DNA from 2 places in the Delftia sp. WSY_7 genome. Region 1 is predicted to be linked to the other one. Evidence: predicted binding sites of a transcription regulator. Region 1 holds the regulator's gene; the other holds the start of a gene.
What was found. The regulator FNR, encoded in region 1, switches genes on or off when oxygen is low (the NO sensors DNR and NnrR bind a similar motif). The targets are predictions, from matches to a motif close to TTGATNNNNATCAA.

Region 1 (7,374 bases):
GCGGCGCTGCGGCGCCGCCTTTTTGCCTTTTGAGTTTTCAGATATTCCAAAAAATCAAGGAACCCACCATGAAGCCCGAGAACGGGGATGATGCCGGGAAGCCTCCCCGCAAAGTCATTCCGATCACGCCTGCCGACCCGGACCCGGGCCAGCTGGTGTCGATGTTCGAGTCCGAGAAGAAGGTCTACCCGCGCTCCATCAGCGGTGTCTTCGCACGCTGGCGATGGGCTCTGGTGTTTCTCACCCAACTGGTTTTCTATGGCCTGCCCTGGCTGGAATGGGGGCAGCGCCAGATGGTGCTGTTCGACCTGGGTGCGCGGCGCTTTTACCTGTTCGGGCTGGTGCTGTACCCGCAGGATTTCATCTACCTGGCGGGCCTGCTGATCATCTCGGCGCTGGCGCTGTTCCTGTTCACGGCCGTGGCCGGTCGCCTGTGGTGCGGCTTTTCCTGCCCGCAGACGGTCTACACCGAAATCTTCATGTGGGTGGAGCGCAAGGTCGAGGGCGACCGCAGCGCGCGCATGCGCCTGGACAAGAACGGCTGGACCTTTGAAAAGCTCTGGAAGAAGTCGCTCAAGCAGTTGCTGTGGATTGCCATTGCCCTGTGGACCGGCTTCACCTTCGTGGGCTACTTCGTGCCCATCCGCGAGCTGGGCGGCGAGCTGCTGGCGCTGCAGGGCAGCTGGCAGGTCTTCTGGGTGCTGTTCTACGGCTTCGCCACCTATGGCAACGCCGGCTACATGCGCGAGCAGGTCTGCAAGTACATGTGCCCCTATGCGCGCTTTCAGAGCGCCATGTTCGACCGCGACACCATGATCGTCAGCTACGACACGGGCCGGGGCGAGCCGCGCGCGCCGCGCACCAAGAAGGTGGACTACAAGGCCCAGGGCCTGGGCGACTGCATCGACTGCAAGATGTGCGTGCAGGTCTGCCCCGTGGGCATCGACATCCGCAACGGCCTGCAGTACGAATGCATAGGCTGCGGTCTGTGCATAGACGCCTGCAATTCCATCATGGACAAGATGGAGTATCCGCGCGGCCTCATCCGGCTGACCACGCAGAACGCCATGGCCGGCATGTGGCGGCGGGCCCAGGTGCTGCGCCGCATCTTCCGTCCGCGCGTACTGGTCTACTCGGCCGTGCTGATCGGCCTGAGCATGGCCATGATCGTGAGCCTGGCGCTGCGCCAGTCGGTCAAGGTCGACGTGATACGCGACCGGGCGTCGCTGTCGCGCATCGTCGCGGGCGGCAAGCTGGAAAATGTCTACCGCCTGCAGATCATGAATGCCACCGAGCAGGCCCAGCGCTACCGCATCAGCGCCCATGGCCTCGACGGGCTGGAGTTGGCGTCCGAGCAGGAGGTCGAGGTCGGCCCTGCCGAGACGCGCGGCATTGCGGCGCGGCTGCAGATTCCCTACGGTTCCGCCGAGCCGGGCTCGCACACCGTATTCTTCGATATCGATGCCGTGCATTCAGGCGCGGGACGCGCGTCCGAAAAGGCCGTCTTCCTGGTGCCCCGGTGATATGTCTGGCCGGCACCGCCCAGGCTGCGCCGGCTGTTTGAAAGAAAGAGGTTATCCATGTCTTCCAGTCCCGCAGTCTCCGCGCCCGCCACGGCCCCTTCGCATCCGGACGCCGGCAAGCCCTGGTGGAAGTTCGCCCATGTCTGGCTCGTGGTGGCCGGCCCGGCCGCCGTCGTGGTGGCCGGCGTGGTCACGGCCGTCATTGCGATCAATGGCGCCGATCCCGTGATCGATCCTGACTATTACCGCAATGGCATCACCATCAACGAGCGTGCCGATGGCGTGCGCGAAGTGCCCAAGAGCCTGGCGCCCGCGGTCACCGGCCGCAACCACGCGGCCACGCCCGCGCAGGACCATCCCACGGACCGCTGAACGCAGGAAAATGCCGTGCACAAGGCCGCAGTCGCGGCCTTTTTTGTATGGTGGATGGCATCTCCAGCATGCGCGAGGGCCAAGGGTTTCCTACAGGCAGTGCAGGGTGCGCAGGGCTTGGCACGGTGCGAGGGCGGCGCGCACAATGAAAGCCACCCCTCGACAGCTCAAGGAGATCGCTGATGTTGGCCCAACGCTGGATGTGGATTGCCTGGCCGGCCTTTCTGGCCGCCGCCGTGATGGAGATGCTGGTATTCGCCTTCGTGGACCCGCTGGAGCTGCACTGGCTCGGCGACCTGGGCTGGTCGCGGCAGGGAATCTACACGCTGGCCTTCTTCGCCTTCTGGGGCGTGACCATGCTGTCCAGCCTCATGACCACCATGCTGGGACGCTCCACGCACGATCTCAACGACGGCGTGGTCTCCGAGCCGGACCCAAATCTGGCCATGCAGGGCCTGGGGCGCGATTGAACCTGCGTGCACTGCAATGGCAATGAACAAGGCCCGCGACAGCGGGCCTTGTTCATTGCCGGGGGGCGGGGCCTTGCGGCCTCACTGGCACTGCTGGCTGTTGACGATGCGCTTGAGCGCGTCCGTGTCCAGGATGCGCAGATGGCGCTGGCGCACCTCGATGATGTTTTCCTCGGCAAACTTCGAGAAGGTGCGGCTCACCGTCTCCAGCTTCAGGCCCAGGTAGCTGCCGATTTCCTCGCGCGTCATGCGCAGCACCAGTTCCGACTTGGAAAAGCCCCGGGCGTGCAGGCGCTGCACCAGGTTGAGCACGAAGGCGGCCAGGCGCTCCTCGGCACGCATGCTGCCCAGCAGCAGCATCACGCCATGCTCGCGCACGATCTCGCGGCTCATGACCTTGTGCACATGGTTTTGCAGGGCCGTGACCTCGCGCGACAGGTCCTCCAGCTTGTCGAAGGGCATGACGCAGACCTCGGCGTCTTCCAGCGCGACCGCATCGCAGGTGTGGTGGTCGTTGACGATGCCATCCAGGCCGATGATCTCGCCGGCCATCTGAAAGCCCGTGACCTGGTCGCGCCCGTCCTCGGTGGCCACGCAGGTCTTGAAGAAGCCCGTGCGGATGGCGTACAGCGAGGTGAAGGACTCACCGTTGCGAAACAGCAGGCCGCCGCGCTTGACCTTGCGGCGCGTGGCCACGATGTCGTCGATGCGCTGCATCTGCTCGGCATCCAGGCCCATGGGCATGCACAGCTCGCGCAGGTTGCAATTGGAACAGGATGCTTTGATGGTCTGAAGGTTCATGGAGTAAACATCAGCGGCGCAGCAGTGCGCCGGCGGTGACCTCGTGGATGGCGATGAGTTGGATCAAATTGTCGCAGCACTGCCGCGAACAACTCTTGATATGAGTCAAGGACGCGGCCAATGGGCTGCGGCACAGTGGACGACATTAGAGGAAAAAACCCATGACCGCTGTCACCCCAGAGCTGCTGCGTCGCTTCGACGTACCGGGGCCCCGATACACCTCGTTCCCCACGGCCGATCGTTTCGTGGAGGCTTTCGGTGCTGAAGACTATATCCTGGCACTTGAGCACCGCAAATCGAGTACCGCAGCGCGAGCCATGCCTTTGTCGCTGTATGTGCATGTGCCGTTCTGCGAGTCGCTGTGCTACTACTGCGCCTGCAACAAGATCGTGACGCGCCACCACGATCGCGCGGCCGTCTACCTGGACTACCTGGCGCGCGAGATGGCCTTGCACACGGCCCATTGCGGCAAGGGCCAGGCCGTCAGCCAGCTGCACCTGGGCGGCGGCACGCCCACCTTCTTCTCGGACGATGAGCTGCGCACGCTGATGGCCCTGCTGCGCGAGCATTTCAAGCTGGAGCCGGGCGGCGAATACTCCATCGAGGTCGATCCGCGCACCGTCAGCGTCGAACGCCTGGCCGTGCTCAAGGAGCTGGGCTTCAACCGCCTGAGCTTCGGCGTGCAGGATTTCGACGAACAGGTGCAGATCGCCGTGCACCGCGTGCAGCCGGCCGAGCAGGTGTTCGCGCTGGTGGCAGCGGCACGGCAGCTGGGCTTTGCCTCCATCAACGTGGACCTGATCTACGGCCTGCCCAAGCAGACGCCCGAGTCCTTCGAGCGCACGCTGGCCCAGGTCAATGCGCTGCGGCCCGACCGCATCGCGCTCTATGCCTATGCCCACCTGCCCGAGCGCTTCAAGCCGCAGCGGCGCATCGCGGCCGAGGACCTGCCCCAGGGCGCCGACAAGCTGGCCATGCTCTCGCGCTCCATCGCGGCCTTCATGGAGGGCGGCTATGTCTACGTGGGCATGGACCACTTCGCCTTGCCCGAGGACGCGCTGGCCGTGGCCAAGCGCCAGGGCCGGCTGCATCGCAACTTCCAGGGCTACAGCACCCAGCCCGACTGCGACCTGATTGCGCTGGGCGTGTCGGCCATCGGCAAGGTGGGGGCCAGCTACAGCCAGAACGCCAAGACGCTGGAGGAGTACTACGACGCCATCGACGCCGGCCACCTGCCCGTGGTGCGCGGCCTGGCACTGTCGCGCGATGATCTGGTGCGGCGCGCCGTCATCATGGCCATCATGTGCCAGGGCGCCGTGCTGTTCGAGCCCATGGAGCAGGCCTGGCTGCTGGGCTTTCGCGAGTACTTCGCCCCCGAGCTGGCGGCGCTTCAGGACCTGCAGGCCAAGGGGCTGGTGCAGATCAGCGACGAGGGATTCCAGGTCACGCCCATGGGCTGGTACTTCGTGCGTGGCGTGGCCATGCTGTTTGACCGATATCTGCAGGCCGACAAGAACCGGGCGCGGTTTTCGAGGATCATCTAGGCCCCATGCTGTTGTCGCTGCTCTGGACCGCTTTGATCATGGGGCTCGTCGGCGGGCCCCATTGCCTTGCCATGTGCGCCGCGCCCTGCGGCGTGGTCACGGGCGGGGCGGGGCAGGGCACGGTACAGGGTGGTGGGCAGGTGGTCGCCGTCCATGGACTGCAAAGCCGGCTGTGGCTGCGCACGGCGCTGTTCCATAGCGGGCGGCTGGCCGGCTATGCCAGCCTGGGCGCTGCCTCGGCGCTGGCCATGGAAAGCCTGTCCTGGCTCACCAGCCAGACCACGGCGCTGCAGCCGTTCTGGACGCTGACCCATGTCGCCGTGATGGCCTGGGGCCTGGCCATGATGGTGCAGGCCCGCCAGCCCGCCTGGCTGGAGTCTGCGGGCCGCGCCGCCTGGCGGCGCGTGCAGCCCTGGGTGTCCGCCCCTGGCGGCACGCTGGCGGCGGGCTATGCCTGGGCGCTCATGCCCTGCGGACTGCTGTATTCGGCCGTGCTGGTCGCCGCGCTCAGCGGTGGCCCCTTGCAGGGCGCATCGGCCATGGTGGCCTTTGGCGTGGGCAGCGGGCTGTGGCTGGTGGCCGGCCCCTGGCTGTGGCGGCTGGGCCGCCAGCGCCTGAACGGTCTGCGTGCCGAATGGGGCACGCGGCTGGCCGGCCTGATGCTGGTGGGCGTGGCCGTGTGGGCGCTGTGGATGGACCTGATCTACAAGCCCAGTCTCTGGTGCCGATGAACAACAGCGGGGGACAGACTTGGTCCTGAGGGTCGCGGATTGCCTGCAAGGCCCTCAGAACTGGAGATAATGCCCGAATCATCGGCTTACATTTGCCGATTCCTTCAGCCTCGGGGCCGTTGCCGCGCGTGAACCATTCCGTCCTCATCGATATCCGAGACCTCCGTCCGGGCATGTTTGTCCAGCTCGATGTTGGATGGCTGAACCATCCTTTTCCGGTCAGCAGCTTCAAGATCACCTCCAGCGCACAGATCCAGACCCTGAAATCCCTGGGCCTGGAGGCGGTGCGCTGCGTTCCGCACAAAAGCGACGCCTGGCCGGCCGAGGTGCGCACTCCGCCGCCGCAGCCGCTGCCCGCTGTGGCGGCCGCCGCAGCCGAGCCCGCCGAGGAACCTGCACCCGCAGCGCCGCTGCTGCTGTCCGTGCCCAACTGGCGCGGCCGGCTGGAGGACTGCAATGCGCGCTTTCAGAAGGTGGAGCGTGGCTATGTGGCCATCGAAACCACCCTTGCCAGCGCGCCCGAGCAGGCGCGCATGCCCACCGAAGCCCTGGTCGACGGCTGCCTGGCCGAACTGGCCGGCCCGCAGGACGTGGCGATTCACCTCCTGTCCGATGGCGTGGGCAGCAACCAGAGCGTGCATGCCGTCAACGTGACCGTGCTCGGCCTGCTGCTGGGCCGGGCCCTGGGCCTGGAGGCTGCGCTGCTGCGCGACCTGGGCCTGGCGGCGCTGCTGCACGATGCCGGCAAGCCGGTGGCCGGCGCCGAGGGCATGCACGGCCTGGCCCTGGAGTCTTCCGTGCCCGACGCGCTGCGCGACCGCTACGAGCGCCATGTGGGTGAATCGGTGGCCATCGCCATGCGCATGGGCCTGTCGGCCCAGGTCACCACCGCCATCGCTCAGCACCATGAATGGGCCGACGGCACGGGATTCCCGCTGAGCCTGGTGGCCGAGGACATGGAGCTCACGGGCCAGATCCTGGCCCTGGTCAACACCTATGACCGCCTGTGCAATCCCGGCGATGCGCAGACGCCGCACACGCCGCACGAGGCGCTGTCCATGCTGTTCAGCCGGCTGCGCGACAAGTTCGCCGCGCCCGTGCTCAATGGCTTCATCCGGATGATGGGCGTGTTCCCGCCGGGCTCGGTGGTGGAGCTGACCGATGGGCGCCATGCCATGGTCATGTCCGTCAATGCATCACGGCCGCTCAAGCCTTCGGTGATGGTCCATGACGCCAGCGTGCCGGCCGCCCAGGCGCCCGTGCTGGCGCTGGAGCTGTTTCCCGCGCTGGGCATACGCCGGGGCGTGGCTCCTGCGCAGTTGCCGCGCGACGCGCTGGACTATCTGTCGCCGCGCCGGCGTGTCTGCTATTACTTTGAACGGGCGGTGGAATTGGATCCGCCGAAGGTGGCGTCTTGAACAAGCAAGCGCTCAACCGCGCCTGGCCCCGCCTGCTCGATGCCCTGCAGGAGGCGCTGTGGCTGATCGATGCCCGCAGCCTGAAGGTGCTGCGCGCCAACGCCGCCAGCGAATCCGTCACCGGCTATGAGACCGATGCCGCCGTGGGATTGCCCGTGCAGGTGCTGGCCGCCACGCCGCAGCAGCAGGCGTTCTGGAGCGACCCTTTCAACTGGCAGGCCGGCGCCCAGTTCATTTCCGAGGTGCGCCGTGCCGACGGCCAGCTGGCGCCCGTGGAGATGCGCGTGCGCGCGCTCGACGGCGAGGTGCTCCTGGTCAGCATGCTGGACCGGCGCGAGCAGGCGCTGCACGAGGCCGAATTCGAAAGCCTGCTGGGCGAGTTGCGCGCCACGCTGGAGTCGGCGGCCGACGCCATCCTGGTGTGCGATCCCGATGGCCGCATCCGCGCCTTCAACCACCGATTCGCCACGCTCTGGGGCATTCCCGAGGCGTTGCTGGTGCGCCGCAACGACGCG
Region 2 (7,374 bases), on a different contig from region 1:
ATGCGAGACCCACCTATTCGGCTCCACCCGCGTCGCAGCGCCCCATGGCAGTGCAAGGCGCCGCAAGCCGCAACATCTTCCCCGCGCCCCAGGCTTGCACGATCGATCCGGCACGATAGGTTCGGCAAGCGCGCGCCCCATCAGCCCCATAATCTGGCTTCAAAAATTTCGCACCCCCTATGACACAGTCCCTCAAAGAACTCCTTGCGGCCAAGGCCGCGCTGGACATGGAAATTGCCAAGGCCCGCACCTCGGCGGCCGACGCAGCCCTGTCCAAGGTCCAGAAGCTGGTGACCGATTTCGGATTCACCCAGCAGCAAGTGTTCCCCTACATCCCAGCAAAAACCAGCGCACCGGCGAAGTATCGCGATCCGTCTACAGGAGCAACGTGGACAGGTCGCGGCAAGCCTCCGAACTGGATCAAGGACCAGGATCGCGACGACTTCCTCATCGAACGCAAACCCGAGGCGGCCCAAGGCCCGTTCCTCGCAGAAATGGCGGCAGCGGCAGCTCGCAACTGAAGGCGCTGCACACGGCGGCACGCAGGATGCTGTGCGGTGCGGTGGGGTTCCGATGCGAAGGAATCTGTGCCGTCCGAAAAAAAGCCCTCTGAGCATTCAGCGGGCTTTTTTTCCGGCCTGGCGCCGGCAGCGTAGTCACTGCCGGCATCTTTCGATGGCGTGCATCGCGCTCCGGCAGGGGGACCAGCCGGGCCTTTGCGGCACCGCCAGCCCTCAGGCGTGGCTGACGGGGCAGCTGCCTGCCTTGCCCATGATGCTGTCCGCGGGCGCCTGCGCGCGGTCATTCAGGCCGTAGTCGCGCAGCACCTGGGTGACGCGCACGCGGTAGTCCTTGAAGATCTTGTCGCGGCCGGCGCGCTGGGCGCTGAGGTGGGCTTCCACGTTGCGCCACTGGACGACGGCTTCCTCGTCGCGCCAGGTGGTGACGGACATGACTTTCTCGGGGTTGAGCGTGCTCTGGAAGCACTCCACGGAGATGAATCCCTCCATGGGCTTGAGCATGGGGGTGAGCTTGTTGACCAGGTCCACATAGGTCTGGTTCTGGCCGGGCAAGGCCTGCAGTTCGAACAGTACGACAACCATCTTCAACTCTCCTTTTTTCGGGAACAGAGATTCCGGCGCCGCGCAGCGCGGCTCCGGCGTGGGGGGAAATGGGTGAATGGGCGGCGCCGCAGGTTCAGCGGCTGCGCTCCAGGTGGGTCAGCCAGGCGGCCAGCACATCGCGCGCGGCCAGGGTCAGCAGGCCGCCGTATTTCTGAGCATCGGCGCGCAGGGTGCGCGGGTCCACCTGGGCCATGCCGAGCTCGCAGGCATGGCCGACCAGCCAGCGCTCCAGCCGGGCCGCGTCGGCCTCCAGATGGAATTGCAGGCCCAGCACCTGCGGGCCCACGGCAAAGGCCTGGTTGGCGCCGATGGCGGTGCCGGCCAGGTGCACGGCGCCTTCGGGAATGTCGAACTGGTCGCCATGCCAATGGAGCACGGGCACGCCGTCCAGCTTGACCAAGGGCGAGGCCAGGCCGGCGTCGGTGAGCGTGAGCGGCGAAAAGCCGATTTCCTTGACGCCCAGCGGGTAGACCCTGGCGCCCAGCGCGCGCGCAATGAGCTGCGCGCCCAGGCAGATGCCCAGCAGCGGCTTGCCGCTGTCCAGCCAGCGGCGCACGGCCGCCAGCTCCTGGGCGACGAAGGGATAAAGCGCCTCGTCATAGGCACCTATGGGGCCGCCCAGCACGACGAGCAGGTCGGCACGGCCCAGGTCCAGGGTGTCAAGCTCGCCGATGCTGGGATCGACGTACTGCACTTCGTAGCCGCGGCTGGCGAACTCGGTATGCAGGGTGCCCAGGTCTTCGAAGTGGATGTGGCGCAGCGCGACGGCTTTTTTCATGGGAGGAACTCAGGTGGATACAGGAGGTTGGCTTGGAACGTGCGGAGCCCGTCAGGCGCCGGGCTTGAGATCGACGTGGATATGGCCTGCCGAGGGGAAGGTGCAGCAGGCCAAGGCATAGCCGGCTTCCTTTTCCCTGTCGCTGAGGCAAAAGTCCGCCTCCAGCCGTGAACTGCCTCCCGTGATGCGGATGCGGCAACTGCCGCAGATGCCGGCCCGGCACTGGCTGCGGATGGCAATGCCCACGCCTTCCAGGATCTCCAGCAGGCTTTTGCCGGACGCGGCTTCGACAATCTGCCCGCTGTGCGCGATCTGCAGCTGGCATGCCTGCGCGGTCTCGCCTGGCTGGGCGGTGGATGCGGCAGGCGGCGTGAAGGCCTCGATATGCTGTATGGCACCGGGAAAGCAGGCCCGCGCATGCTCGCGAAAGGTCTGCGCAAAGGCGTGGCCGCCACAGATGACGACGGCCTGGGGCTGGCCCAGCGCCAGCAGGGACTGCTGCGAGGGGCGGCCCGGCACGAAGGGCCCGTGGGCGGCAATGTCTTCACGCGTGATGTGGATACGCAGGTCGAACCAGGGGGCCGTTTCGCACAGCTGCTGCAGCTCCTGCAGGAACGGAATGTCGGCCATGCGCGCAAAGCACAGCAGCAGCGTGGTGCGGGGCACGCGCCGGCCCTGCTGGCGCAGCCGGTCCAGTTCGCGCAGCAGCGCCAGCGGCAGGGTCAGGCCGATGCCGCCGGCCAGCATGACCAGGCAGTCCAGGCCCAGCACCAGGTCGGCCGTGATGTCGCCGGCCACGCCGCCCAGCGGCAGCGTGGAGCCTGCGCGCAGCACCGCATGCATGTGGTCGGAGACGCTGCCCCGGCCCGAGCTTTTGACGGCAATGTCGAACTGGCCGGCGCCGTCGTGCTCGCTGCAGGGCTCGTAGCGGGTGATGGAGTACAGCCGCTGCTGCATGGTGCCACTGGCGTCGGCATGCTCGACGGCCACATGCCGGCCGGGCCGCAGGCCGCCGAGGAATTGCGCCGAGGCGCCCTGCACGCGCAGGGTGTAGACCATGACGCCGCCCGCCTCTGCCCGTGCCGCGGCGCAGCGCGCGAGCATGCTGCCTGCCTGGAGGGCGGCGCTCATGCCTGCATCTCCTCGAGGACCGACGACACCAGCGCCACGCTGCCGCCCAGGTTGCGGCCCGCCAGGCCGATGCGGTCGATCAGGCTTTGCACCGAGTCGGTGTAGACGCCGATCTCGTTGCTGTCGCCCACGTCGTGCAGGATGTCGCGCGCATGCGGCATGCCGACCATGGTGAAGACGGTGGACCAGGCGCCCAGTTCGTTGTTGGCGAACATCTGCACGGTCTTGAGGATGATGGAGCGCAGGTAGCTGCGCTCGCGGTTGCTCAGGCCCTGGACGATGTCGGTGGCCACCGAGCTGAAGACGCTGGAGTGGCTCCATTCGTCCACGGCGTGGGTGCGCGTGACCTCGTGGCAGATGGGCTGGATGCTGCGGTCCTCGGCCATGGTCTTGAGGTAGTCGGTGATCAGGGTCTCGCTGGCGCAGGCAATGGCGAAGCGCGCCAGGCGGCGTTCCCATTCCGCGCCGCACTGCGCCAGCACGCCGTTGCGCCAGCCGACGAGGTTGAAGTCCGCGTAGTCCAGCGGCGCCAGGCCGCGCATCTCGTAGATGTAGTTGCAGGCCATGATGGACATGCGGGTGTGCAGGGCCTCGTCCAGCAGGGCCTGGGACATGACGTCCTGCAGCAGCGCGCGGTTGGCGCTGGGCGGCGGGGTCTTGATGATGTCCTCGCAGGCCGGCGTGACCACGTTGCACTCGATGTAGATGGTCTTGAGGTTGTAGATGCCCCAGGCGTAGGACAGGCATTGGTCGCGCAGGTGCTGTGGCGCCTCCACCCATGCCTGGTGATCGCGAAACGGCAGCAGCGAGGCGGTGAAGTCCTGCCGGGCGGGGTCGAACGCCAAGCCGCAGTAATCAGGCAGGTCCTGATTCACGGCCGCTCTTGACTTCCAGAGCAGGGACAGCTTTTTGAGCGCATCGCGCACGGCGTCATTTGTCCGAGAGATATCGAGATTCATTTTTCAACTCCGTGTGATTGAACTTGATTGATCTGAGTCAAATCGCCTATTCCCTCCCCCCGCTTTCTCCATCTGCCGCAATCACCAATGGCACCGCAAATGGCACCGCAAATGGCACTGCAATTGACGCTGCAGATGGCAGATACGTTGTCATGGATTTCTTCACTCTGTCATATTCCACCTTGAATCAATCTCCCCGACTGCAGATTGCGGATGATTCCTGGCGGTATTGGGTCTCATGACTTTCAACGTCTGGCGGCGAATTCTATGGAGAGAGCGTGGATTCAAACAGACCTATTTTCGTCAATGAACCAGACCGCTTTTTTCAACGGTTTACATTGGCATGCCACCTTAATTGGTCTGCTCACCCGCTCAAACATGGTCGGAATCAAGGCCGCTGCACTTTGTAGACTGCCCATTACCGATGCGCCCTGGTTTCCAAATCCTTCCATAACCCGGGCGCTGCCGATTCCCGTGCTTCAGCGCCTCCAAGACAGCCAATGCGACATGGACGATTTATCGCTCCCCAGAATCAATTCCCTGGAACTCCAACACGCGGACAGCGAGGCCTGGGACGCCATAGCGGCCGAGCGGACACGGCAGGCGCGTTCGATTGAATTGATTGCCTCTGAAAACTTCGTGAGCCGCGCGGTGATGGAGGCGCAGGGCTCGGTGCTGACCAACAAATACGCCGAGGGCTATCCGGGCGTGCGCTACTACGGCGGCTGCGCCAATGCCGATGCCGTGGAGAACCTGGCCATTGCGCGTGCCAAGGCGCTGTTCGGCTGCGCGCACGCCAACGTGCAGCCGCACTCGGGCAGCCAGGCCAACCAGGGCGTGTACCTGGCGTTCCTGGAGCCCGGCGACAAGATCATGGGGCTGGACCTGCGCTCGGGCGGGCACCTGACGCACGGCTCCAGCGTGAGCGTGTCGGGCAAGTGGTTCCAGTCCATCAGCTACGAGGTGGACGCCCGCTCCCAACTCATCGACATGGACCAGGTGCGGCGCATTGCGCTGAAGGAGCGGCCCAGGCTCATCATTGCCGGAGGCTCGGCCTATTCACGGCAGATGGACTGGGCCGAGTTCCGGCGCATTGCCGACCGGGTGGGCGCCATCTTCATGGCCGACATCGCGCACGTGGCGGGGCTGGTGGCCGCGGGCGTGTTCCCCTCGCCCGTGGAGCACGCCCATGTGACCACGACCACCACGCACAAGACGCTGCGCGGGCCGCGCGGCGGCATGATCCTCTCGGCCGACGCCGAGATCGCCAGGCGCATAGACGCCGCCGTGTTTCCGGGCCTGCAGTCCGGGCCGCTGATGCATGTGGTGGCGGCCAAGGCGGTGGCGCTGGGCGAGGCGCTCAAGCCCGCCTTCCGTACCTATGCGCGGGCCGTGGTGGACAACGCCCGCGTGCTGTGCGACCGGCTGTCGCAGGGCGGGCTGTCCGTGGTGTCCGCAGGCACGGACTGCCATCTGGGCGTGATTGACCTGCGCCCCTGGGAGCTGACGGGCAAGGCCGCCGAAACGGCGCTGGAGCAGATCGGCATCACGGTCAACAAGAACGCCGTGCCCGGCGATGGCGCGCGGCCGCTGGTGACCTCGGGCATCCGCGTGGGCAGCGCGGCCTGCACCACGCGCGGCATGGGCGCCGACGAGTTCCGCGAGATCGGCGACATGATTCTTGCCACGCTGGGCGGCATACGCAGCGGCACCATGAACGCGCGCACGCTCAAGTCCATCCACGAAGGCGTGTCCGACCTGACCGGGCGCTTTCCCCTGCCCTATTGAGGCATGCAGCGTCCAGCGCCTCCCAACCTGTCAGTTTTTCCGCAGCGCGTTGGCCAGGCGCAGCACGGCGGCCTCGATCTCGTAGGCCGTGAGCGAGGCATAGCCCAGCAGCCAGCCCGGCTGCCGCTGCTCGCCCGCGTACAGGCGGCTGAGCCCCTGCAGCAGCACGCCCGCCGCGGCGGCGCGGCGGATGGTGTCTTCCTCGGACCAGCCGGGCTCCAGCAGGCAGGGCACCTGCATGCCGCCCTGGGGCCGTGGCGCGGTGACGATGCCGGCCAGGTGCCTGCCTATGGATTCGAGGATGACCTCGCGCCGCCCCGCGTACAGCTTGCGCATGGCCCGCACGTGGGAGTTGTAGTGGCCGTCTTCCATGAAGCGCGCCAGCGTCAACTGCTGGATCTGGGGCGTGTGCCCGTCCATGATGCTGCGCGCCTGGACAAAGGCGCGCACCAGCTCCTGCGGCAAGGCCATGTAGCCCATGCGCAGGCCCGGGTACAGGGTTTTGCCGAAGGTGCCGATGTAGATGGTGCGCGCGTGCTTGTCCAGGCCTTGCACGCAGGCGGTGGGCATGCCGTCGTAGTGGAATTCGCTGTCGTAGTCGTCCTCGATGATCCAGCGCCCGCGCTCGAATGCCCAGCGGATCAGGTCCAGCCGCCGCTCCAGCTGCATGGTGACGCCCGTGGGGTACTGGTGCGATGGCGTGACATAGACGCAGGTGGCGCCGCTGCGGTCGGCGTGCAGCAGGTCGGTGCGAATGCCTTGCGCGTCCACGTCGATGGGCAGGACCTTGGCCTCGGCCGACTCGAAGGCCTTGCGGGCGCCGAAGTAGCCCGGGTTCTCCAGCAGGATGGGCCGGCCCGCATCCACCAGCAGCTGCGCGCACAGGAACAGCGCCTGCCGCGTGCTGCTGAGCACCAAGATCTGCCCGGCGTCCACCTTGGCGCCGCGCTCCAGGTTGAGGTAGGTGGCAATGGCCTTGCGCAGCGGCTCGGCGCCCTGCGGGTCGCCGTGCAGCAGGACGCTGGCCCGGTAGTCCTTGAGCGCCTGCCGCTGCAGCCGCTCCCAGACATCGGTGGGAAAAGTGCGCGTCTCGGGCAGGCCGGTGGCAAAGGCCCGAATGGTCTGCTGGTCGGCGATGCCGCCGCCATCGACGATGGCCTGGCCGCGCCGGCTCAGGCCGGCACCTGCCCTTATGGCACCGGCAGCACCGGCAGCACCGGCAGCACCGGCCGCATGGGCGCTGCGCTCGTGCTCGGGCAAGCGGCCGCGCCGCGCCGCCCGGCCCCGCAGCTCGGTGCCGATGGTCTCGGAGACATAGCTGCCCGATCCCTGGCGCCGCACGATGAAGCCGTCGCGGTGCAGCTGGGTGTAGGCGTTCTCCACCGTGTCGCGGGCAATGCCCAGCGAGTCGGCCAGCGAGCGCGTGGCCGGCAGCTTCAGGCCCGGCAGCAGCGCCCCATCCAGGATCAGCGCACGCATGGCGCGCTGCACCCGCTGGTGCAGGTCCAGCTGGCGCAGGTCGGCATCTCCCATGCGGATCTTCAGGGTCTCAAGCTCGAAGGTCTTGCTCATGCGGTCTGCCGCCTTTCATCTC

Region 2: ACF8ME_RS12795 (diiron oxygenase) is a predicted target of FNR. The motif match lies at 4,020-4,033, and genes of this name have one in related genera.

The regions. Positions count from the first base shown of each region.
Region 1 covers NZ_JBICLB010000001.1:131,430-138,803, reverse strand. Annotated here, with positions in the region: gene ccoG (cytochrome c oxidase accessory protein CcoG) at 69-1,523, shown strand; gene ACF8ME_RS00705 (FixH family protein) at 1,581-1,895, shown strand; gene ACF8ME_RS00700 (hypothetical protein) at 2,078-2,365, shown strand; gene fnr (fumarate/nitrate reduction transcriptional regulator Fnr) at 2,447-3,166, opposite strand; gene hemN (oxygen-independent coproporphyrinogen III oxidase) at 3,328-4,710, shown strand; gene ACF8ME_RS00685 (sulfite exporter TauE/SafE family protein) at 4,716-5,441, shown strand; gene ACF8ME_RS00680 (HD-GYP domain-containing protein) at 5,615-6,859, shown strand; gene ACF8ME_RS00675 (bifunctional diguanylate cyclase/phosphodiesterase) at 6,856-7,374, shown strand, end outside.
Region 2 covers NZ_JBICLB010000033.1:138,551-145,924, forward strand. Annotated here, with positions in the region: gene ACF8ME_RS12775 (H-NS family nucleoid-associated regulatory protein) at 180-521, shown strand; gene ACF8ME_RS12780 (antibiotic biosynthesis monooxygenase) at 735-1,103, opposite strand; gene ACF8ME_RS12785 (glutamine amidotransferase) at 1,198-1,902, opposite strand; gene ACF8ME_RS12790 (2Fe-2S iron-sulfur cluster-binding protein) at 1,954-3,033, opposite strand; gene ACF8ME_RS12795 (diiron oxygenase) at 3,030-3,992, opposite strand; gene ACF8ME_RS12800 (serine hydroxymethyltransferase) at 4,500-5,780, shown strand; gene ACF8ME_RS12805 (PLP-dependent aminotransferase family protein) at 5,811-7,352, opposite strand.